DNA from 3 places in the Peribacillus sp. NPDC097895 genome. Region 2 is predicted to be linked to each of the others. Evidence: riboswitches for the same ligand, from Rfam matches in the RefSeq annotation. Region 2 holds a riboswitch; each other region holds the start of a gene.
What was found. Region 2 has a riboswitch for cobalamin ahead of ACQKMH_RS18555 (ABC transporter substrate-binding protein). Riboswitches for the same ligand answer to the same signal wherever they lie in the genome.
Positions count from the first base shown of each region.

Region 1 (7,868 bases), on a different contig from region 2:
CTGCTGTGTTGGGTGGGCAGTGTTCTTCTCGATCATTTGCCTGTTGTTTTAGATAAAAGGTTTTCACGGACGATTTTTGCTGCTTCGACCATGTTTGTCAGGGAAGCGACGGTTTCCGGGATACCCCTTGTTTTCAGGCCGCAGTCGGGATTGATCCAAAACTGGTCTTTATCCAATACCTTGATGCCCCGTTCAATCATATCGACCATTTCTTCCACTGCCGGCACACGCGGGCTGTGAATATCATACACACCCAGGCCAATACCCTTTTCATACGTTTTTTCCTCGAATGCGGAAGCAAGCTCCCCATGGCTACGGGATGTTTCGATGGAAATGACATCGGCATCGAGGGAGGAGATGACATCCATGAAGCTGTTAAAGTCGCAATAGCACATATGCGTGTGGATTTGGGTTGTATCCTCCACGCTTGAAGTGGATATCAAGAACGAATTAACAGCCCAGTTTAAATACTCATCGCGATCGCTTTTTTTCAATGGCAGGCCTTCTCTAAGTGCAGGCTCATCAACCTGAATCATTTTTATTCCAGCGGATTCCAATGCAATGACTTCTTTTTCCAAAGCGAGCGCCAGCTGGTAGCAAACATTCTCCCTGGAAATATCATCACGGACAAATGACCAGTTCAAAATCGTTACAGGACCTGTAAGCATTCCCTTTACCGTTTTCTTCGTCAGTGATTGTGCGTATACACTTTCCCTGACAGTCATGGGCTCGATGAAATGGACGTCGCCGTATATGACTGGAGGCTTTACGCAGCGAGACCCGTAAGATTGTACCCACCCTTTTTCAAGAAAGACGAATCCGCCTAACTTATGGCCGAAGTATTCAACCATATCCGTCCGTTCGAATTCCCCGTGAACCAAAACATCCAAACCGATTTCTTCTTGGATATCGATCCACCTGCCGATTTCTTCGTTTACGAATGTTTCATATTGCGAAGCGGTCCATTCTCCTCGTTTAAATTTCCCGCGTGCTTGTTTAACTTCAAATGTCTGCGGAAAGCTGCCAATCGTAGTGGAAGGAAGAAAAGGCAATTTGAAAAAGTCCTGTTGTTTTTGATAGCGCTCTTTAAATGGCAACTGACGTCCTGTGGTCTTGGATTTAACCTTTTCGACATTGGATTGTACACTTTTATGATTTCGTGCACTTGAACTTGCTAACGTTTGAACCGCTAATTTATTGGCGCCCACTTTTTCGGCGATAGCATCTAAACCTTGGTTATTTCCTTTGACCAAGAGTGTGATTTCTTCAAGTTTCTCATCTGCAAAAGCAAGGGCCTCTTTCACTTCTTTGGCAATCAGAGTTTCATTGCGGACGGTCACCGGGACATGAAGCAGGGAACAAGAGGGCTGAAGCCAGATCTGGTCTTCGGCTACTTTTTTCTTAAGCGTCTCGATCAAATGGATCTTTTTGGATAAATCAGAAAGCCAAATGTTCTTTCCATCAATCACACCTGCACCAAGCACTTTGTTCTTCGGGAAGCCGAATTCTTCAAGATTACTAAGATTCTTCCCTTTATCATGTACAAAATCAAGGCCGATCCCCTGTACTTGTAATTCAATCACCTCTTGGTAGTGTTCCACGGCATCAAAGTATGTTTGCAGCATGATGTTCAGGCTTGGTGCTGCTTCATTCAGTTTTTCGTAGAGGTATGCAACGGTTTGCATATCATCTTTGGAAATTGATGAAACAATGGAAGGTTCATCGATTTGAACCCATTTCACGCCTTCTTGCTCCAACTCTTGCAGAATTTGCGTGTATAGCGGAAGCAAACTCAGGATGATGCCAGGAATATCTTCTTTGTTGAAGCCTTTGGAAAGGGAGATGAAGGTATAAGGTCCGATTAACACGGGCTTCGTTTCAATCCCTAGCTTTTCCTTGGCTTCCCGGTATGCAGCAAGTGGTTTATTTTCTGTTAAGTTCAGCTGTGACCGTTTTAATTCCGGGACGATATAGTGATAGTTCGTATTGAACCATTTCGTCATTTCTGAAGCGACTTCATCCTTGTTACCGCGGGCCATGGAATAATAAACGGAAAGGGGAACGGCGCCGCCTTCATAAGCGGAATAACGTTCAGGAACAAGACCGAACATGACTGACATATCTAGCATTTGATCATATAAAGTGAAGTCATTGACAGGAATGATATCAATTCCTTGATCTTTCTGTTTTTGCAAATTGCCCAACCGGATGGCTTCTAGTTGTGCCGTAAACTCCGTTTCATCGATTTTCCCGGACCAGTAAGCTTCCAATGTGCGTTTCCATTCACGATCTTCACCGATTCGCGGGTACCCTAAACTACTACTTTTCAATATTCTCATCCTCCTGCATTCTTTAATTTGATAAAACAACAAAAAAAGCACCCCTAACCGTCAAAAAGAGAAAGTTAGAAATGCTTAAAATAAAGAGGCATGAAAAATGCCCCTTACAATTATAAGGTCCCTAACACCTCCCTATCTCCCGTAGGTTAAAACAGTGTTGTTGAAACAGGCAGGTCTCCTGACTTAGGGAATATCATTAGCGCAAGCCTTCCCAATCCTTAAGATCAGTGGCATATGGATGGCGCTAACATTCCCATTACAGTGGCGGGACCGTTCCGGAATTACACCGGGCTTCCCTTTTAATCCTAATGAAAATTAGGAACCTATTTCCACATATGAAATTTCATAAAACCTGCTCGATAAGCTGACTGCAGGCACTAAAAATTTATAAAATAAAAACTATTATAAAAATTTAGACAATCTTAACATATCCGACTTGGATGGTCAACAAGGAAAAAGTTCTCAATCCGACAAGAGCGTATTGGATGTGGGAGTGTTAACTATGAAGTCAGTCCCTAAAAAAGAATATATTGTTTGGACAGGGAGTATGTATAAAGGAAGTGGCGTTTTGAAATGGGGCGTGGGGAATGACATTCTACATCTTGATTGCAGGAATCATTTTTTGCATGGTGATGAGCATTCGGACGTTATTTCTTGTTGAGTCGGGAGGAAAGAAGTTTTCCTTAGAGGATCTGCTGTGGCTTGGCAATTTATATGCGACGATATTAGTTGGATTTGCATTGATTTATTTATTATACGAGCTTCAGAATCATTCGGTGATTCTTGATATGGGCAATCGTTTGGACGGCACTTTCTATGAACAGCTGAAGACTTCTTTTTATTTTAGTGCGATGACGATGTTTTCAGTGGGGTATGGAGACATAGCCCCAATAGGCATGGGAAGGATGATAGCTACGATTCAGGCCTTCATCGGGTACACGCTCCCGGCAGCGTTCGTGATTCGGACGGTGATCGACTTGGATCAGAAAGATAGGAAGGATAAATGAAAGTTGTGTTTCTTTCGATTATTGGGTACTCTTACCATAATGAAAGAAATGGAGGGTTCAAAATGACTGTAAAAATTGGCGAAAAAGCACCTGATTTTCAACTCACTGCAAACAATGGTGAGTTAGTTTCCTTATCGGATTTTAAGGGCAAAAACATAGTTTTGTATTTTTACCCAAAAGATATGACACCAGGCTGCACGACGGAGGCTTGTGATTTTCGGGATCATAATGAGCAGTTTGAGGAACTGAACGCCGTCATCATTGGGATCAGTCCAGACCCGGCAGCACGTCATGAAAAATTCATTGAAAAGCATGGATTGCCTTTTTTGCTGCTAGCTGATGAAAATCATGAAGCTGCTGAATCATTTGATGTATGGCAATTGAAAAAGAACTTCGGAAAGGAATATATGGGCATTGAACGTTCAACTTTCCTGATTGATAAGGAAGGCAAGATCGTCAAAGAATGGCGTAAGGTTAAAGTCAAAGGCCACGTTGAAGAAGCTCTTGAAACTCTTCGCGACCTCGAAAAATAAGGGACAGGCAATGAAGGATGAGCGAATAACGAAGCTTGCTGCCATGCTGATTCATCATTCGATACAATTACAGCCAAAAGAGAGAATCCTCATACGGGGCCATATCAACACGAAACCATTGTTGAAAGAGCTGATTGATGAAACATACAGAGTCGGTGCTTATCCATATATAGAACTCGAAGACGATGAGATAAGCCGGCATTTGTTGCTAGGGAATGTGAAGGAACAACTTGACACCTCTTCTGAATGGGCTTTGAAGAAGTATACCGATATCGATGCGGTCATCATCATCACCTGTGAAGAAAATGATGCGGAAATGACTGAAGTCCCCGTTGAGAGGCACCGTCTTCAAGGGGAGGCCATGAATTCTTCCACTCTTTTTTATGTAAACAACCGACGGTGGGTGTTACTTAATTATCCTACCAACGCATCAGCGCAAAAAGCCGGAATGAGCTTTAGCAGGTACGAAGACTTCCTTTTGAACGTATGCACAATGGATTACGGGAAAATGGAGGAGGCACTGAAACCATTAAAGCAATTGATGGAACGCACTGATAAAGTCAGGATCAAATCACCAGGGACGGATTTGACCTTTTCTATTAAAGGTATACCGGCAATCATATGTGCGGGAAAGAAGAATTTACCCGACGGAGAAGTGTTTACGGCACCTCTAAAAGAGAGCGTCAATGGAAGGATAACTTTCAATACACCTACAACCTATGAAGGAATCACCTTTAGTGGCATAGAATTAACCTTCCAAAAGGGAAAAATCATGAAAGCCACTTCCGATCAACACTCTAAAATGCAAGAAATCCTCGATATTGATGAAGGGTCCCGTTTTATCGGGGAGTTCGCGATTGGAATCAATCCATACATATTGCAGCCTATGGACGATACATTGTTCGATGAGAAAATAAGCGGAAGCCTACACTTGGCTCTAGGACTTGCCTATAATGAAGCGGATAATGGAAACCGTTCATCGATACATTGGGACATGGTCTTAATCCAGCGGCCCGAATATGGCGGCGGTGACATATACTTTGATGACGTCCTGATCAGAAGGGATGGCATTTTCATTTTGCCGGAACTACAAGCCTTAAATCCAAATTTATTAAAATAAAGCCTTTTTTAATAAGGCTAAGGCTTTTGTCCAACTCAAAAAGAGGACACCTGAATATGCTTTATTAAGGGAATACCTCCTCAGAGAAAGTTGCGCGGGACATACAGAGCCCGTGTTTTTTTTATGTTAATTATAGGGAGAGATGAATATGTTAATACTTTCAACGATCATTCCGAACGAAAGCATCCAAACGAAGATGAAGGACACTTTTCCAGATTTGAACTTCATTTATCAAGAAAAATGGACAGATGAGCCACTTAGTGAAGCGGAAATTTTAATTACATACGGCGAGGATTTAACGGAGGAAGTCATCAGGAAAGCTACGAACTTGAAATGGATCATGGTCATGAGTGCAGGGATGGAATTAATGCCTTTCAAAGCGTTAGAGGATCGCGGGATTTTGGTGACGAACGCAAGAGGCATTCATAAAATACCGATGGCCGAGTATGCGATAGGGATGCTTTTACAATATGAAAAGAAAATGAAACTGCTTATGAAGAATGAAGGGGAAGAACTGTGGGATAGAAAAATTGAAGTAGGGGAATTGAATGGTAAAAAGATGCTCATTCTCGGTGCCGGTGCAATTGGCGGAGAAGTGGCTCGTCTGGGTAAGGCATTTAGGATGAAGACAATGGGGGTGAATCGGAGTGGACAACCAGTGGAGTCCGTCGATCGCCTATACACCCTTGACCATTTATTGGAGGCCTTGCCGGAAGCAGATTACATCATATCCGTTTTGCCTAGTACGGGTGAGACAAAGGATCTTTTGCAAAAAGAACACTTTAAAGCGATGAAAGACTCCGCCGTCTTCGTGAATATTGGCCGGGGTGATCTGGTTAACGAAGAAGTCCTGATCGAAGCTTTGGAAACAAAGGAACTGGCTCATGCCATCTTGGATGTATTTAATCCGGAACCATTAGGAAAAGGGCATCCGTTTTGGAGGATGGAGAACGTTACAGTCTCACCGCATCTTTCGAGTAAGAGCGGTGAATATTTACCGAGAACCTTTGCTATTTTCGAAAAAAACATGCTTGAATACTTGGGAGCTGGAAAAGACTTCATCAATGTTATCGACTTATCGAGGGGATACTAAACTCCATGCAAAAATGGGAAAGATTCAATGGTTGTTGAATAAACTAAAAAAGAATGGTAAAACACTTGATTTATTGACAAAATCCACTTGCAAAAGGTACACTATTTATAAAGATTATAATGTAAGAATTCATACTTAATGAGAAAAAGAGGTGGATGACGGTGTCTGAAGTTCAGTTAAAAGAAGCGTTGGAATCCCTTAAAGATACCGGTGTAAGAATAACTCCTCAACGCCATGCGATACTTGAATATTTGATAAGTTCCATGTCCCACCCTACCGCTGATGATATATATAAAGCGCTGGAAGGCAAGTTTCCAAATATGAGTGTAGCGACCGTTTATAACAACCTGCGCGTTTTTCGTGAGGTAGGTTTGGTAAAAGAACTCACGTATGGTGATTCTTCAGCAAGGTTTGATTTTGTGACGACGAACCATTATCATGTAATCTGCCAAACCTGTGGAAAGATCGTGGATTTCGATTATCCTGCATTGGATGAAGTCGAGCATTTCGCAGCACAAGTCACCGGTTTCAATGTTAGTCACCATCGGATGGAAATCTACGGCGACTGCACGGATTGTGCGAAAAAAGAAACGCATTAAAAAAAGTTCCTCCACTTGGTTGGAACTTTTTTTCATGTTATGAAGAAATGATATAATTAAAAGCTAAGTGGCGGGGCAGTAATCTAGCTCCGTATTCCTTTAGTCATGCAAGCTTTTGCGGTTATATTTTTCGTTGAATTCTTCGCCTTCCAACTTTTTGTCAAGGGTCAATGGTTCTTCGCAATGCATGCAAATATCCACACGCCCTAATATTTTTGTAGGTTTGCCACAGTTAGGACAGACAACCTGGATCGATTTTGTAGAAAGCATCCCAATCCAAAAATAAACCCCAGTGCTGGCGATTATGAATAAGAGACCAAGCCCCATGAAAAGCGTCATGACAATAGGATGTGTTTTGAAGAAAAGCCCTAGATACATTACGATAAAGCCAATGAATATCAAACTCAAAGCAAATGTACGTATTTTATTGATTTTGCTAGAATATTTAGCCATGGATTGTCCCTCCTAAAATCTAACTTTAACTATAACATAAACTAAGGATGGAACAAAAAAGAAATAAAGGATACAAATTACTTTTAAATTGAATTGGCCATGGGTAAATGAAGTAGGCAGGATTTTGAAGAGTTTTGTCGAAAGTTTTAAAAAAAAAGGTTTTGGAGGAATTTATGATGGAAGATATCCTTCGCCCGATTTATCAAGAGCGAGCAAGTTTAAAATCTACACTTGGAATCTTGTTAATAGAAAAAAGAGATGATAAAAGCCCAGTTACCGATACATTTGACTACATCCTTTTTGTGATTGTAGACGAAGCGGAAGAGGCTGTGTTTTTAAAACATTACACTTACCAGGATAAAAAAGCTGCCTTACATATTGTAAAGGAAGATCAGTTAAAAGAATGGCTTCTATTAGGAACCAATCGCAAAGTGGTCGACTGGATTTATAATGGAAAGGTCCTTTTTGACCGAAATGAATATTTGGACCGATTGAAAACCGAAATCCGGGAATTCCCCTTCTATGGAAGGAAGTTAAAGATGGGGATGGAGTTCGCAAAGTTAATTCGCAGGTACATGGATGGGAAAAGCTTTTTTGAAAAGGGGCATCATCTTGATGCATATAACCATATCGTTCATTCCCTGCATCATTTGGCCCGTTTGGAAATAATAGAACAAGGTTTTTATCCGGAGGTTACGGTCTGGAACCAAGTGAAGCATATGGA
Region 1 covers NZ_JBNNSH010000008.1:665-8,532, reverse strand. The annotation lists gene ACQKMH_RS24655 (acyl-CoA thioesterase) at 1-36, opposite strand, end outside; gene metE (5-methyltetrahydropteroyltriglutamate--homocysteine S-methyltransferase) at 33-2,339, opposite strand; cobalamin riboswitch at 2,491-2,681, opposite strand; gene ACQKMH_RS24645 (potassium channel family protein) at 2,927-3,346, shown strand; gene bcp (thioredoxin-dependent thiol peroxidase) at 3,409-3,879, shown strand; gene ACQKMH_RS24635 (aminopeptidase) at 3,890-4,999, shown strand; gene ACQKMH_RS24630 (D-2-hydroxyacid dehydrogenase) at 5,148-6,092, shown strand; gene perR (peroxide-responsive transcriptional repressor PerR) at 6,248-6,691, shown strand; gene ACQKMH_RS24620 (YgzB family protein) at 6,791-7,144, opposite strand; gene ACQKMH_RS24615 (nucleotidyltransferase-like protein) at 7,321-7,868, shown strand, end outside.
Region 1: it holds a riboswitch for cobalamin, as region 2 does, so the genes downstream of both, metE (5-methyltetrahydropteroyltriglutamate--homocysteine S-methyltransferase) here and ACQKMH_RS18555 (ABC transporter substrate-binding protein) in region 2, are expected to answer to the same signal.

Region 2 (7,868 bases):
CTTGTTGCACGCTGGATACTTGAAAAAGCGAATGTGAAGAAGCCGATCAAGCGGCTCTGGATTTCCTCTGTAACGGATAAAGCAATCAAAGATGGATTTAAAAAGCTGAAGGATGGCAAGGAGTATGAAAATCTATTTGCCTCGGCTGTAGCAAGGGCCGAAGCGGACTGGATCGTTGGAATGAACGCGACACGTGCCCTTACAACCAAGCACAATGCGCAGTTATCGTGCGGCCGGGTCCAAACGCCGACACTTGCGATGATTGCCAAAAAAGAAGAAGAAATAAAACAATTCCAGCCTAAGAAATATTATGGTGTGTCGGCAACGGCAGAATCCAACTTGCGCCTAATCTGGCAAGATGCCCAATCAAAAGATATCCGTACATTTGATAAAACCAAGGCCGAGAAGGTTCTTGCGGCAGTGAAGGGGAAAAAGGCAGAAGTGGTGGAAGTGAACAAAGCCCATAAGAAAAGTTTTGCTCCTTCTTTATATGATTTAACGGAACTTCAACGGGACGCCAATAAGAAATTCGGCTATTCGGCGAAAGAGACGTTATCAATCATGCAGCGTTTATATGAAAGCCATAAAGTCTTGACTTACCCAAGGACGGATTCACGCTTTTTATCAACGGATTTGGTTGATACGCTAAAAGAAAGATTACAAGCTGTCAGCATAAAACCATATGCCCAGTATGCTTCGAGAATCCAGCGCAGCCCGATAAAGGCCAATAAATCGTTCGTGGATGATAGCAAGGTTTCGGATCACCATGCAATCATCCCGACCGAGCAAACGCCGCTTCCAGGAAAACTGAGCGACAAAGAATCGAAAATCTACGATTTGGTCGTTAAAAGGTTCCTTGCCGTATTGATGCCGCCCTTCGAATATGAGCAAACGACCATCACCGCCAAAATAGGGCAGGAGACGTTCATGGCAAAAGGGAAGGTCGTCCTGAAATCCGGCTGGAAGGAAGTCTATGATCACCAATTTGATGAGGAGGAAGCTAAAGATGGCCTTGCAGAGCAACTGCTTCCGACCGTTCAAAAGGGAGACAGTTTAACCATTTCGGCTGTGAAACAAACCGATGGTGAAACAAAACCACCAGAACCCTTCAATGAAGGATCGCTCCTTTCCGCGATGGAAAACCCTGCTCGTTTCATGGCAGGGGAAAGCAAAGAACTCATCAAGACCCTTGGTGAGACTGGCGGGATCGGAACAGTGGCAACGCGTGCTGACGTTATTGAAAAACTGTTCAATAGCTTCCTGATTGAAAAGAGAGGGAAGGGTCTTCATGTAACTTCAAAAGGAAAGCAGCTCCTCGAGTTGGCACCTGAAGACTTACGATCACCAGCTTTGACAGCTCAATGGGAGCAAAAGTTAACGGCCATTGCAAAAGGAAAGCTACCAAAACAGGCTTTCATCGGTGATATGCGCACCTATGCAAAAAACATCGTTCATGAAATCAAAAATAGTGACCGAAAATTCAAGCATGATAACGTGTCAGGAACAAAATGCCCGGATTGCGGCAAGCTGATGCTTGAAGTAAATAGTAAAAAGGGAAAAATGCTTGTCTGTCAGGATCGTGAATGTGGCCACAAAAAAGGTGTTTCACGTGTAACAAATGCAAGATGTCCACAATGTCACAAAAAGATGGAAATGCGCGGTCAAGGAGAAGCACAGACATTCACATGTAAATGCGGTTTTCATGAAAAACTTTCTTCTTACAATAAACGAAGAGGACAAAATAAAAATCAAAGAGTATCAAAAAATGAAGTCTCCAATTATATGAAAAAGCAAAATAAAGAAGAGCCGATCAATACTGCCTTGGCGGATGCGTTGGCCAAACTGAAATTCGATAAATAAAAGAAAGAGCCCTTCACGTTTAGCATAAATGTGAAGGGCTCTTTTTCTATATATCACTGCTTCGACTAAACTTCATTCAGTACGGTGCCATATAATTCATATTCAAGTGTTTTGTCAGTGTGTGTGTGTTTATCCGAATTTACTCGTGTGAGCGTACTGAATGGCTTTTGATCACCCGGACTGAAAATTGCTTCGTCATTCTCTGGATTCCATTGGCTGTAAATACTCATGAACAGTATCCTCCTCCTTTGGGTGAGAAGACTAGTAATTCCCTTTTTGATTATCATCTAACTCTTCAATTGACTCTAACAGTAATCACCTGGACTAAACACCGCTGCATCATTCTCTTTGTTCCATTGGCTTCTGATCGTACTCATCATGCACATCATCTCCTTTGGTGAGAATGTCTTACAGTATTTGTATACCCGGATGGGACAAGTTCAAACATTTATTTCAAAAAAGATTAAAGGATATATTCGATGTAACAATGTCCATTTCATGCCGACTGGAGATCTGATCAAGCAATTCTATCGTAATTTCGCGAATACGCGGTTCCCATTCCTTCATCACTTTCTGATTAATGAAGAGGTTAACTCGATGATATTTTTAAAGGGAAAATGCATTTTGGATAGGTAGTCCGATAAATTTCTGACATGTCGTTTGTATTCTTCTAACGTTCTTTCTCTAACACCTTCAGCGATCTTTTCACTAAGGAAAATATCTAATGCTCGTAATCTTCAGCACGAGTGTGATTTCGTTCTTTTATATGTTTTCCACGTTTTACCATTTTTTTAACCGAAAAGAAAAGCACCTCCAAACAATGAAAACTTTTAGTGAATAGATCACCATTGTTTCCAATGTTCAGAAGTGCTTTCATCCGACATACGTGATACAGCCATTTTCAGTTAAGCCAAAAGAAAGACCCTGCTATAAAACCGGCTTTAACCGGATTATAACAGGGTCTTCCATACATTAGCGTCCCAGATAGGAATCGAACCTACGACCTACAGCTTAGGAGGCTGTCGCTCTATCCTGCTGAGCTACTGGGACATATAAAAAGTCGACGACTTATTTATTATATTTCTTATAGGCAAACTTTTCAAGCTAATAGCTTGTACTTATGAAAAAATTTCATCATTAAAGCTTAACTGGTGATAATGTACAGTCCAATAAAGTTTGACAAGGATGGGTACCAACTCTTTATATTCCTTTTTTTTCGTTAATTGGGATACTTTATTATTCACTAGTTTTCTGGTACTATTATGCTAGAAAAAAATAGGAGAATGATAGTGGGAAAATACAGAGTTTTAAGCATGGCAGCGTTGCTGGGGATGTTAATTTTACCTGGATGCTCACAAGGGGTTTTAGAGGACATAGGTACAAAGACGGCTGCGCCGATTGCGGAAGATAATATTGAAGTAGTTGCAGCAGCGGAGAGTGACGGCGGACAGGATTCGGAGGACGAAGGTAATCCTGAACAAATCGATACAAGGAACTGGATAAGGGCCGAGTCCACGGTTCAGCTTCCCATATTGATGTATCATAGCATATCTGAAGGTAATAACCTTCGGGTGCCAAAAGAGGAATTCCGAATGCAAATGGCTTGGCTTCGGGAAAATGGATACCATACATTATCCCCTAATGAAGCATTTCACGTTTTAACCGAAAATCGAATGCCAAGTGAAAAGTGTGTCTGGATTACTTTTGATGATGGGTATACAGATAACTACACGGAGGCTTTTCCTATATTAAGAGAATATGACATGAAAGCGACCATTTTCATGATTGGGAAATCCATTGAAAAAGGTCATCACCTGACGGAAGGTCAAATGCTGGAGATGAGCAGGAATGGGATTTCCATCGAAAGTCATACGATCAACCATCTTGAGCTAAACCGCATGACCCCAGAGCAGCAAGAAGTCGAAATGGTCCAGTCAAAGGATTTATTCGATCGTATCCTCCATCAGGACACGACAGTACTTTCGTATCCAGTTGGTCGGTATAACGAAGAGAGTCTCAGGCTGTCGGAAGAAGCTGGATACAAGATGGCCGTTACGACCGAACCTGGCGGGGCTTCCAGTGATCAAGGAATGTATGCCCTGCATCGCGTTCGGATTTCACCCGGATTATCGGTTGGTGGGTTTGCGTCCCTGATTGAAAATGCTACAAATCATTGAAGAGGGACGGGGCATCTTGGAGCCAGTCAGAAAAATCATATAATAATAGATTCTTACATGGTGTATAATGAAAAGCAGTGAAAATTATATACATATGAGCGATTTGGTGTCTTAATGACTTAAAAGGGAAGCTGGTTGAATGCCAGCGCGGTCCCGCCACTGTATATGGGAGTTAACGGCTGTGAACCACTGTATGAGATATGGGAAGGTGCCGTTGACGATGACCATGAGCCAGGAGACCTGCCAAGATTCGTACACCTATAACCTACGCGGATGGGAAGGTGTGTGGCAGACCCTAAAGAGTCCGTAATTATATTGTTGCCATACAAGCATCTTCCGTTTAACGGGAGATGCTTTTTGTTTTGATGCGCATCTTCGTTTAAAGGAAGCGCTATTTCATAGGGTGGAAAAAATAAATGAAAAGATTGTGAGGAATGAAAATGAAGAAAATTTTTGGTTTGATCCTGGTGTTATTACTGACTGCAGGTATGATCGTTGGTTGCAGCGGGGGATCTAATGAAGGAACGGAAAAGCAGCAAACGAATCATGCTCAACACCAAGCTTTCCCGATTACGATTAAAGATGCAACGGGTGAAAAAGTTACGATAGAAGAAAAACCGAAGAAAATCGTTACGTTGATACCAAGTAATACGGAAGTGGTATTTGCTCTTGGTTTGGGTAAAAAGGTTGTTGGTGTTTCCGACAATGATAATTACCCGGAAGAAACGAAAGAAATCGAAAAAGTTGGCGGAATGGAAATGAATACGGAGTTGATTGTTTCCTTAAAGCCTGATCTTGTTCTTGCCCATGCATCCAGTGCCCATAATTCAAGTGAGGGATTAAAGCAGATTAAGGATGCTGGAATAGATGTCCTTGTAGTTAATGATGCACAAAGCTTTGACGAAGTGTATGAGTCTATCGATATGATTGGACAGGCAACAGGAGAACATGATAAGGCAAAAGAAATCATTACCGATATGAAAACGAAGCTGAAGGCTATATCTGAAAAAGCCAAATCCGTAAAGGAAGCGGATAGAAAGACCGTTTTAGTGGAGGTTTCGCCGTCTCCGGAAATATATACACCTGGAAAAAATACATTCATGAATGAAATGCTTCAAATGATTTCAGCGAAAAATGCAGCGGCTGAATTGGACGGTTGGGCAAAAATTGATGAAGAGTCGATGATTGCTGCAAATCCGGATGTCATTATTACAACGTATGGTTATTATACAAAAGATCCAATCAGTGAAGTGACCGGCAGAAAAGGATGGCAAGACGTAAATGCTGTTAAGAATGGCCAAATCTTTGATGTCCATTCTGACTTGGTGACCCGTTCCGGTCCACGCTTAATAGAGGGAGTAGAGGAACTTGCCAAATCAGTCTATCCGAACGTATTTGACAAATAAAGGGACGTTTGCTTATTTGATTGCGTTATTATTTTTACTTTTTGCTTGTACGATTGGCATTTCCTTTGGTTCGGTGCCAGTACCGATTCCCGTACTTATACAAATAATCGGCAAGGAGATTTTTCATTTACCGATTTCCGTTGATCCGGATGTGATGCTGACGAATATCGTGATGAACATCCGCTTGCCGCGTGTATTGCTTGCGGGTTTGGTTGGTGCTTCGCTTGCGATTGCAGGTGCGGCATTTCAGGGACTGCTCCGGAATCCGCTCGCTGACCCTTACACATTAGGTATATCATCAGGAGCATCAGTCGGAGCTGTATTGACCTTATTCTTGAATATATCACTGCCATTCATCGGTTTATATACGCTTCCGGTATTGAGTATCTCATGTTCCGTGATCACGATTTTCTGTGTATTGGCTTTTGCAAAAAAAATGGATCGATCGATGAAAGTGGAAACGATTATATTAACCGGAATCATTTTCAGCTCGTTTTTAAGTGCCTTCATTTCTTTGATGATTGCGTTGACGGGCGAGGAATTAAGACAAATCATTGGCTGGCTCATGGGCAGCGTTTCAATGCGTGGTTGGAATTATATCGCGATCATATTGCCGTTTTTTATCATTGGTTCACTGATCTTGCTCATGAATACAAGTGAATTGAATGCGATGACTTTCGGGGAAGACCGGGCAAAACACTTAGGTGTGAATGTGCATCGGCGAAAAATGTGGATCTTGATTGCTGGTTCGATATTGACAGGGGCAGCCGTTGCGGTTTCAGGGACGATTGGCTTTGTAGGATTGGTCATTCCTCATTTGGTCCGTAGGATTTGGGGGCCTGACCATAAACATTTGCTTCCGTTGTCTTTGCTGATAGGAAGCGGATTCTTGATTTTGGCGGACCTTGTCGCACGGACGATCATAGCCCCATCGGAACTGCCGATCGGTGTCATCACTTCACTTATCGGGGCACCGGCATTTGCGCTGATTTTATTAAAGAGACGGAGAGAGGGTAGGGCGGATGCTTGAAGTAAAAGGGTTAACAGGTGGATATGGCAATAAAACCGTTTTGGACTCTGTCTCATTTGACGTACATAAAGGGGAGTTATTCGGGATTTTAGGTCCAAATGGCAGCGGGAAAACGACGCTTTTAAGCATGCTCAGCGGGGTGCTCGATTTTATGGGAGGAAGCATACGAATAAGGGGAAGGGATTTGAAGGATTATTCGTCAAAACAACTTGCACAAGTCATTGCTGTGCTTCCTCAACATTCCTCATTAGCTTTTTCTTATACAGTAAAAGAGACGGTCTCACTTGGGCGCTATTCCCATCAAACAGGTTGGTTCCATAGTTGGTCCGCAGAAGATGAAACGATTGTCCAACGGGTGATGAATCAAACGGGGGTGGCAGATTTTCAGGATCTTCAATTTGACCGATTATCAGGTGGAGAGAGACAGCGGGTCCTACTGGCGCAGGCACTTGCCCAGGAACCGGAAATTCTTTTTTTGGACGAACCGACGAATCACTTGGATCTTTCCTATCAAAAGGATCTTCTTGATTTAATGAGGAAGATGGCAAAGGAGCAGGAGTTAACCGTCATTTCAATATTTCATGACTTGAATTTGGCTGGATTATATTGTGATCGGCTTATGTTGCTTGAAAAAGGGCAAATTCAAGTTATTGATGTGCCGAATGAAGTGCTCCAACAGGACCGGATTCAGGGTGTATATCAGACGACGATCGAAAAACATCCGCATCCCGCTCTTCCGAAACCGCAAATGTTCATCGTTCCGGAAATGCATAGCAGTGATTCTATCTCTATGGAAATCGATGATTCATATCTGACAGTTGGTTCAGAAATGATTCAATTGAACTCTCCGATCCCACTAAGAACGATGTCTTCTGGAGTGACTGGTTCGGGGACGGGCTGGCATCGATCTTTCGTGAATAGACACGTCCATCGCGATTATAATTGCGAGGATCACCTAGTTGAAATGGCGGAATATTTAAGAACGCAAGGTTTTGAACCTCAGGAAACGGTAGGGATGATGACAGCGGTCTTTCTCGATACGGTTGCTTTCAAGTTATTAAGAGTTGAAAATTTCTCGGTTTTTATCATCGTTACGGCTGGAGTGGGGAATGCCATCGACGCTTCTTTAGCCGACCGACATTCTTGGACTTCGACTCCGGGAACCATCAACACATGGATATTCGTAAATGGTCACTTGGCAGAAGAGGCGTTCATCCACAGCATTGTTACCGCGACCGAGGCTAAAGTAAAGGCACTTCATGATTTACATGTATTGGATAAGGTGACAAATACATGTGCAACGGGAACATCCACTGACAGTATTTTGATTGCGGCCACTCAAAGAGGGGAAAAGCTTCACTATGCAGGCACCATCACTCCGCTAGGAAAGCTCAT
Region 2 covers NZ_JBNNSH010000003.1:470,050-477,917, reverse strand. The annotation lists gene ACQKMH_RS18575 (DNA topoisomerase III) at 1-1,860, shown strand, start outside; gene ACQKMH_RS18570 (hypothetical protein) at 1,926-2,090, opposite strand; tRNA gene ACQKMH_RS18565 (tRNA-Arg) at 2,837-2,910, opposite strand; gene ACQKMH_RS18560 (polysaccharide deacetylase family protein) at 3,174-4,037, shown strand; cobalamin riboswitch at 4,125-4,299, shown strand; gene ACQKMH_RS18555 (ABC transporter substrate-binding protein) at 4,472-5,443, shown strand; gene ACQKMH_RS18550 (FecCD family ABC transporter permease) at 5,406-6,473, shown strand; gene ACQKMH_RS18545 (heme ABC transporter ATP-binding protein) at 6,466-7,868, shown strand, end outside.

Region 3 (7,868 bases), on a different contig from region 2:
CCCATCTCTTCTGCAATGATTGAAAAGCTATAATCATATATTTTGTCCGGGTCTACTGTCAGTGGTTTAAAATCTGTTTTAAAATCCATCGTGCATTCCTCCTATTTTTCGTTTAACTGATTATTCAATTCGGCAATGACATGATCAAAACTGGAATGGACATTTTGATAGTCAACATTTGGACGGGAAATCATGATTGTCTCGATTCCACATTCCAACGCGGCTTCCAATTTCTCATCAACCGCTCCGACCTTGCCGCTTTCTTTCGTTATCATCAATGTGACGCCATACTGGTTATATAGAGCTTTATTTAATTCTTTGGAAAATGGACCTTGAATCGCAACGATATTTTTTTGTTCAATGCCTAGCTCCGCGCATTTTTCCATATTGTCCATTCGTGGCAGCATTCTCGCTATCACCCTAGTATTCTCGAGCCCCACCAATTCTTTTGCGAAGACAGCCAGGGTTTTACTTCCTGTCGTGAGCATGATGACTCCCCGTTTTACGGCGGCAAGCTTAGCAGCTTCCTCATAATCACGAACCACTATCAGTTTGTCATTCTGAAACCGTTGACTTTCACGCTCATAACGAATATAAGGAACATTTGCTGCCTTTGCTCCGTTAAGGGCATTTTTCGATGCTTCTTCCGCAAATGGGTGACTTGCATCAACTACAGCCTGAAAGCCTTTTTCGGTGATTAAAGAGGTCATTTCCTCTGAAGTTAATCGGCCAATACGTGAGGTTATCCCAGCATCTTGCAAACTCTTCGCCGCCGAATCGGTTACAACAGTTGCCAAAACCCGGAATCCCTCCTGCTGCATTTCAATCGCTAATTCCCTTGCATCACTTGTGCCCGCCAAGAACAAAATCATTTTGACGTCCCCACCGCTTGTTCATCATGATCATGGTCGTGGTCATGATCATGATCGTGGTCATGATCGTGGTCGTGATCTTGGTCATGATGGTGATGGCCATGTTCCTCATCATGGTGATGGTGATGATGCGCATGTCCATGTTCCTCAACATATAGACGATAATTTTCCATATCACGCGCCCCGCTTGATCTGCCTTCACTGGCTTCCGTTACACGTTCTTGGAGGATGTTTTGTAAGGTTGGATGATACCCAAAATACTTCGCCAAAATAAATTCTTGGTCAAGATATTTCTCTTGGTAGCCTTTAAGCATATTCTCCATTCTTTCCATTAACACACCCGTGAAGAGAAAGTATGGCAGCATCACTATTTTTTTTGCTCCTAACCGGATGCATCGTTCAATGCCTTCATCAACGTGTGGGTCCGTTACACCCATGAATGCACTTTCGATCCACTTCACGTTTAGCTTCTCCCACAATAATCGTGAAATTTTATAGATATCACTATTTGCATCAGCATCACTACCACCTCGGCCAATCAGCAATATTGCTGTCTCGGGGTGTTCAGAGGCTGTATCGAATCCAGCTTCCGCAAGACGGTCTGTCAGGATTGTCAAAACATCATGGTGGACCCCAATGGTTTGACCATATGTGAATTTCACTTCTGGATACTTGGTTTTCCCATCCTCTATTTCAGCTGGGATATGTAATTTTGAATGTCCTGCATGCAACAAAATGATCGGTATGACGATAACTTCCGTAGCGCCCCGGTTTACACAATTTTCAATGCCTTTGGATATATTTGGTTTTGCAAATTCCAAAAAGCACGTTTCAACCAAGTAGGCATCATCCATTGACGGAATCATATTTTCAATAAACTTGAGGACCTCTTCATTTCCTGAAGCCAAGCGGCTTCCGTGACCTACGAATAATACTGCTTTCATTTACTTTCCCCCTCTTAAAATTAGTCTTCGCAAGGCGCAGGCTCTATGTGTATTTTGGGAGCAATGTCCTGATAAGAATAACTCTGAATCTTTTTGGCACGTTTAAAGTATTTAAACAGACGCTCATTTGGATGGGCATTTTGCTTATACTCTTCGACAATGTCCGTGATCAAGGCAACAAGCTGTTCCGGATCAATGCCTTCCGCAACCGGCTGACCTGGATGGGCTGTTCTTCCAACCGGTTTAGCTCCAAGGAATAAGTCAAATTTCCCTTTTCGGAAGACAATCCCGATGTCATCCATCACGGCGCTATAACAAGCCATTCCACACCCATTAAAACCGATGTTCAATTCCTTAGGCAATTTCATGCCCCCAAGGACCCGTTGTATTTCGTCTGCATAAGGAATGGATTCGGTTTTTTCACCATCACAGAAATCACACGCTTTTAATGTCAATACATCTCCAATAGGTGATAATAGAAAGTTTGCTGATTGTAATTTCCAAGTGATGTTCTCCGGATCCGTTGTCGGAATCTTTAAAACGATCTTATGATTTGGCGTGTATTCCATCGTTCCCTTTTCCCCGACAACTTCCGCCAGTGTCATCATTTGTTTGGGAGTGAATTGTTTATTCGCCACCCCTGGACTGACGGCAAGCTCAAACACCGACTCCATTTTTTGCTGAACAATCGGCTTAATGGATTGCTGAACGGTTTGACCCTTGACTCTTGACAGGGCTTCCATGGCCATTTCAAAGGAAGCGAGCTTCTTTTCTGGTGCTTTTGTAAGTAATCCAACTCCTCCGACAGACTCGGTGAAGGATTCCTGTATGGAACCAGCTTCTTGATCTAATGCCCACGGTTCTGCTTCTTTTTGCAGACGCTGATGCGGCTTCAATGTTTGTTTTTCCGAATTCAACGTATACTTTCTTTGATAGCCTCTTGGTGTGATGATTTTGTCGTCATATAAAAAGGTAGATGAATTCCCAATAATGACGGTGGTCAGCATTCCAATATCGTGATTCAACATATCTTTTAAATTCGTGATGACAATATCCTGACGATCGCGATATGCACTTTTCACCAACCCGACAGGTGTATCGGGTGAACGGTAGCGAAGCAGAATTTTCTGTGTTTCAACTATTTGCCTTGTCCGTCTGCCGCTTCGAGGATTATAAAGGGCAATGACAAAATCAGCCATTGCAGCAGCCTCCACCCTTTTAGCGATAAGATCCCATGGAGTTAAATGATCACTGAGGCTAATGGTGCACGAATCGTGCATGACAGGTGCCCCAAGTAAAGACGCACATGAATTAATGGCAGAAATACCAGGAATGACTTCAATGCCTACCCCCGTTTCTTCTTTCCACCCTTTTTCAATCAATACTTCATAAACCAATCCAGCCATTCCGTAAACACCAGCATCTCCACTGGATATTACAGCTACTTTCTTTCCCAACTCCGCTTGTTTGACTGCTTCCTGTGCACGTGATACTTCTTCAGTCATTCCCGTACTAATAATCGTTTGATCTGTAAGCAGCCCCTGAATGAGTTCAACATAAGTTTTATACCCAATGATATAGTCACTTTCTTGAAGGGCTTCAACAGCACGTTTGGTAATATGTTCAAAATTCCCTGGACCAAAGCCCACGACGAATAATTTACCGTTTGTACTCATTAAGACATCTCCTTTTACTTATTTGTTCTTTGAAATACCTGTATGAGCAGGAAAATCTGGATTTGGGGCCATTTCCCCATCAGTAAATTGGTAAATCATTTGAGGTACAAACTCCCCATCATCAATAGTCCGCACAATCTGCCGACCAAAGTCTGGGGAATCCACTCGATACCATTTCCCTTGGGGATAGGCAATCACAACGCAGGCATCCTTGCATCTTCCGTTACAGCGAGTCCTCGTTGTATGTATTTTCAGATCCAATCCCTTTGAAGTAATTTCATCGCGAATGGCTTGGGTCACTTCTTCTCCGCCTTTTTTCATGCAACTGCTCCCATTACAAATCAACAGATGCGAGTTTGTCCCCTGCAAATTCCAAGTTGTCATCTTCTTTCTCCTCCAGTTCAGGGAAAAGGCAAAATAAAAAACCTTAACATTAGAGTTAAGGTTTAAAAAAACTATATGAAAGAGAAGCACTCTGCAAATATGCAGAATCTCCCAAAATCGTCATAGTTCCTCTACCTTTCCCTCCGAAAAGTATTATACGATTTTAAAAGCAGGTTTCCTGGCTTACGCATCATTTTACTTTGTCCCTTCCCGGCATTCAGCCAGTGGTCATCGACAATTTCATCAGCGTTTACAGTAGCGGGGGCTGCATCGGATTTTCACCGATTTCCCTATTATCCCTTGCCTTTTCATGCAAGAGCACTTTTAAAATGAAATATTTGGTTTTATTATACAATTCTAGCTAACTTTATCTATCATATAACAACTTTAGCAAAATTCAATAGTTTATTCGGACTGTTTAGAAAAGTTTAATCGTTTTAATCCAGCTCCCATGCCTTTCCTTCCTATGTTTCTCAAGGCAAAAAAAAATAGAGTATAGCTGGAATTATTTCTTTATGATACACTATACGAGAATTTTCAATATAATTACATATGTTTTATGGTGCTGAATTTCTCGGGATTCAGCTTAAAAGGGAAGCCGGTGTAAATCCGGCGCGGTCCCGCCACTGTAAAGGGAAGTCCTGTTACCGTAATTCATCCACTGTCAAATGAGATGGGAAGGATGTAACAGGATGATGAACCAAAGCCAGGAGACCTGCCATGAAGCGTGAAACTGTTTCAGCCTACGAGGATGGGTGTGCGGATCAGGCAGAATGGCCCATGGTTGGTTTATGCTGCAAATTCCTGTTCATTACGCACTTCTTTCTTTTGAGAGAAGTGCTTTTTATGTTAGGTTGGGCACCGCTTTTCTTCTAAAGCTTTGGACAGAAAATCATGAGTGTTGAAAGGAGAAAGAATGAAAAAAATCAATTGGAAGATACTTTATTTTGTCATTTTACTGTTTTTTGTCCCAAAACGTGCAATGGCCATGCATATCATGGAGGGCTTTTTACCGATTGAATGGGCCATATTCTGGTGGGCTGTGACCTTGCCATTTTTAATCTTGGGATATCGCTCCATTAGGTTGAAAGTAAAGGAAAACCCAGAAACCAAAATGATGCTCGGATTATCAGGAGCATTTGTATTCATTTTGTCGGCTTTAAAAATTCCGTCCGTAACGGGTAGCTCTTCACACCCTACCGGAGTTGGTTTGGGTTCCATATTATTTGGTCCATTGGCCATGAGTGTCATCGGTTCCATCGTTTTATTATTTCAAGCTGTTTTACTGGCTCATGGAGGATTGACCACATTAGGAGCCAATGCCTTTTCCATGGCAGTATGCGGACCGTTCATTGCGTACTTTATCTTCAAGGGTGCAACTAAATTGGGTTGGTCTTTCTCTCTTGCCGTTTTCTTGGCAGCCGCTTTTGGAGATTTAGGAACGTATGTGGTAACTTCCGTCCAACTTGCACTTGCTTTTCCATCCGAGGTAGGAGGATTCATGGCTTCATTCACTAAATTTGCAGGGATTTTTGCCCTTACCCAAATCCCCTTGGCAATCAGCGAAGGATTATTGACAGTCGTCGTGATGAATTTTTTGAAAAAATACAATTTAGGCGAATTGAAATTGCTGCGAGTTTTATCCAAGGAGGTCCGTTAACATGAAAAAAAGTTTACTTCTGCTTTTCCTGGTCGTCATTCTTGCAACTATACCGTTAATCACCCAACAAGGTACGGAATTTGGAGGTGCTGACGGGGAGGCTAAAGATGCCATCAATAAAATCCACCCAGAATATAAGCCTTGGTTCAATAGCATTTGGGAGCCGCCAGGTGCAGAAACCGAAAGCTTATTATTTGCCCTGCAAGCTGCAATCGGAGCCGGTTTCATTGGATACTTCATTGGCGTAATGAGGCAAAGAAATAAGCAAAACAAACAAGAAACGCCCGAAAAATCCAAGCATGCTACTCATTGATAAGTATGCCTATTTCAATGGGCTAAAGGATGTACATCCAGTGGAGAAGATGATTTTTTCACTCTCCCTTTTACTGTTTTCTTTAACGGTAAGGGATATGAAGGTTTCACTTATCACGTTTACGGTAATGAGCGCTTTAATCATTTTTGCGGCAAGAATCCCGTTCACTTATTATCTTAAATTACTCTTATTACCAGGTTTTTTTATATTATCCGGTACACTTACGATCCTTTTGTCTTTCACAAGTGAATTGAATTCAATATCGAATATATGGTGGTCCTGGAAGGTCGGAAATTGGCAAATATTCATCAGCGATGACAGCATTGGTTTGGTGATCAATTTGATTTCTGTCGTATTGGGCAGTATTAGCTGCTTATATTTCTTAACCTTAACGACCCCCATCACTGTCATTCTATCCGTGCTACGGAAACTGAAGGTGCCTTCCCTATTGATCGATTTAATAGAATTGACCTATCGCTTTATTTTTATTTTTTTAGATACAGCTTTAGCCATTCATCGATCACAGTCCTCCCGACTTGGGTATAGTTCGATAAAAAAAGGCATTAGATCTCTCGGTTTACTGATTTCATCCTTATTTTTAGGAGTATTCCAGCGCTCTGGGCAATTGACGATGGCCATGAATGCCAGAGGATATCAGGAGAGCCTTACATATATCGATGATCCTTACACCTATTCTTCACGCAATTGGCTGATCGGATTTGTCATACTGGGAAGCTTAATCTTTATTTATGGATATATGTAAATTGGAGGCAATACAAGAATGGAAGAGCATATTTTTAATATAGAAGGCCTCACCCACCGATTCGCAGATGGGACGTTCGCTTTAAAGGATCTATCTGTAACGATTCAACAAGGTAAAAAAATTGCATTATTAGGCAATAATGGAGCCGGTAAATCGACTCTATTCCTCCATTTAAATGGTCTTTTACAGCCTACTGGAGGAACAGTCAGATTTAAGGGCAAGAAAATGAAATATGACCGTAAAGCATTATTATCCTTACGAAAACAAGTCGGAATCGTTTTTCAAGATCCCGATTCTCAGCTTTTTTCCGCTAATGTTCAACAGGATATTTCGTTTGGACCGATGAATTTAGGCTGGGATATAAATGTAGTGCAGGAGAAAGTAAAATGGGCGATGGCTCAAACGGAAGTAACGGAGTTGAAAGACAGGCCCACCCATTTTTTAAGCTTAGGACAAAAAAAGCGTGTCGCCATTGCAGGGATACTCGCCATGGAACCAGATGTCTGGCTTTTGGATGAGCCTACTGCTGGATTGGATTCTTATTTCTCCAGACAGATCATGGCTCTGCTGGACAGTATCCATCAACCGGACAAAACGATTATTTTATCCACACATGATGTTAATTTAGCCTACCAATGGGCTGATGAAGTCATTGTCATGAACGATGGCAAGGTCATATACCAAGGAGATCCTGTATCTGTTTTTCATGATGAGGAGGTTTTGCTTCAGGCACATCTGGAGAAACCATGGGTATTTGAAATGTTTCAAGCCCTTAATCAATCAAAGATACCCGCAGCAAGGGACCTTACTCCAAGAACGAAGGAAGAGTTGCTTCAAAAAATGGAGACAGTAAGTATTTATTAATTACATATCCCCCAGCTTGTTTCATCATACAACAAGCTGGGGATTTAGTCGTTATATCTTTAAAATATCAGAAATCTATTCATTTCCTTTATTCCTTAGATCCTTCTTTTTCAATTTCAATATCTCTCCCGTTTACATCATCAACGACTGCTTTTATCTCGCCTTCCGCATAAGTATCCGAGACTTGTTCGTGGGTTGTAGCCAGTCCTGAGGATAATGTATCTTCCCGTTTATAATCACTGACATCATATGTTCTTCCGGCAATTTCCGAAGATTCTTTTTTTGATTGCTTGCTATCCATTGTTTTCACTCCTAATTTTCAAATTTCAACATGTCAGATTTTGATTGACAGCAGGTAATAAAGACAAAGGTATTTTGTGTAAAAAACGAGG
Region 3 covers NZ_JBNNSH010000001.1:2,315,562-2,323,429, forward strand. The annotation lists gene ACQKMH_RS11100 (precorrin-8X methylmutase) at 1-89, opposite strand, end outside; gene cobK (precorrin-6A reductase) at 102-872, opposite strand; gene ACQKMH_RS11110 (sirohydrochlorin chelatase) at 869-1,816, opposite strand; gene cobJ (precorrin-3B C(17)-methyltransferase) at 1,837-3,492, opposite strand; gene ACQKMH_RS11120 ((2Fe-2S) ferredoxin domain-containing protein) at 3,511-3,876, opposite strand; cobalamin riboswitch at 4,028-4,217, opposite strand; cobalamin riboswitch at 4,420-4,613, shown strand; gene ACQKMH_RS11125 (hypothetical protein) at 4,597-4,752, shown strand; gene ACQKMH_RS11130 (energy-coupling factor ABC transporter permease) at 4,793-5,536, shown strand; gene ACQKMH_RS11135 (energy-coupling factor ABC transporter substrate-binding protein) at 5,538-5,849, shown strand; gene cbiQ (cobalt ECF transporter T component CbiQ) at 5,836-6,612, shown strand; gene ACQKMH_RS11145 (energy-coupling factor ABC transporter ATP-binding protein) at 6,631-7,476, shown strand; gene ACQKMH_RS11150 (YozQ family protein) at 7,565-7,777, opposite strand.
Region 3: it holds a riboswitch for cobalamin, as region 2 does, so the genes downstream of both, ACQKMH_RS11120 ((2Fe-2S) ferredoxin domain-containing protein) here and ACQKMH_RS18555 (ABC transporter substrate-binding protein) in region 2, are expected to answer to the same signal.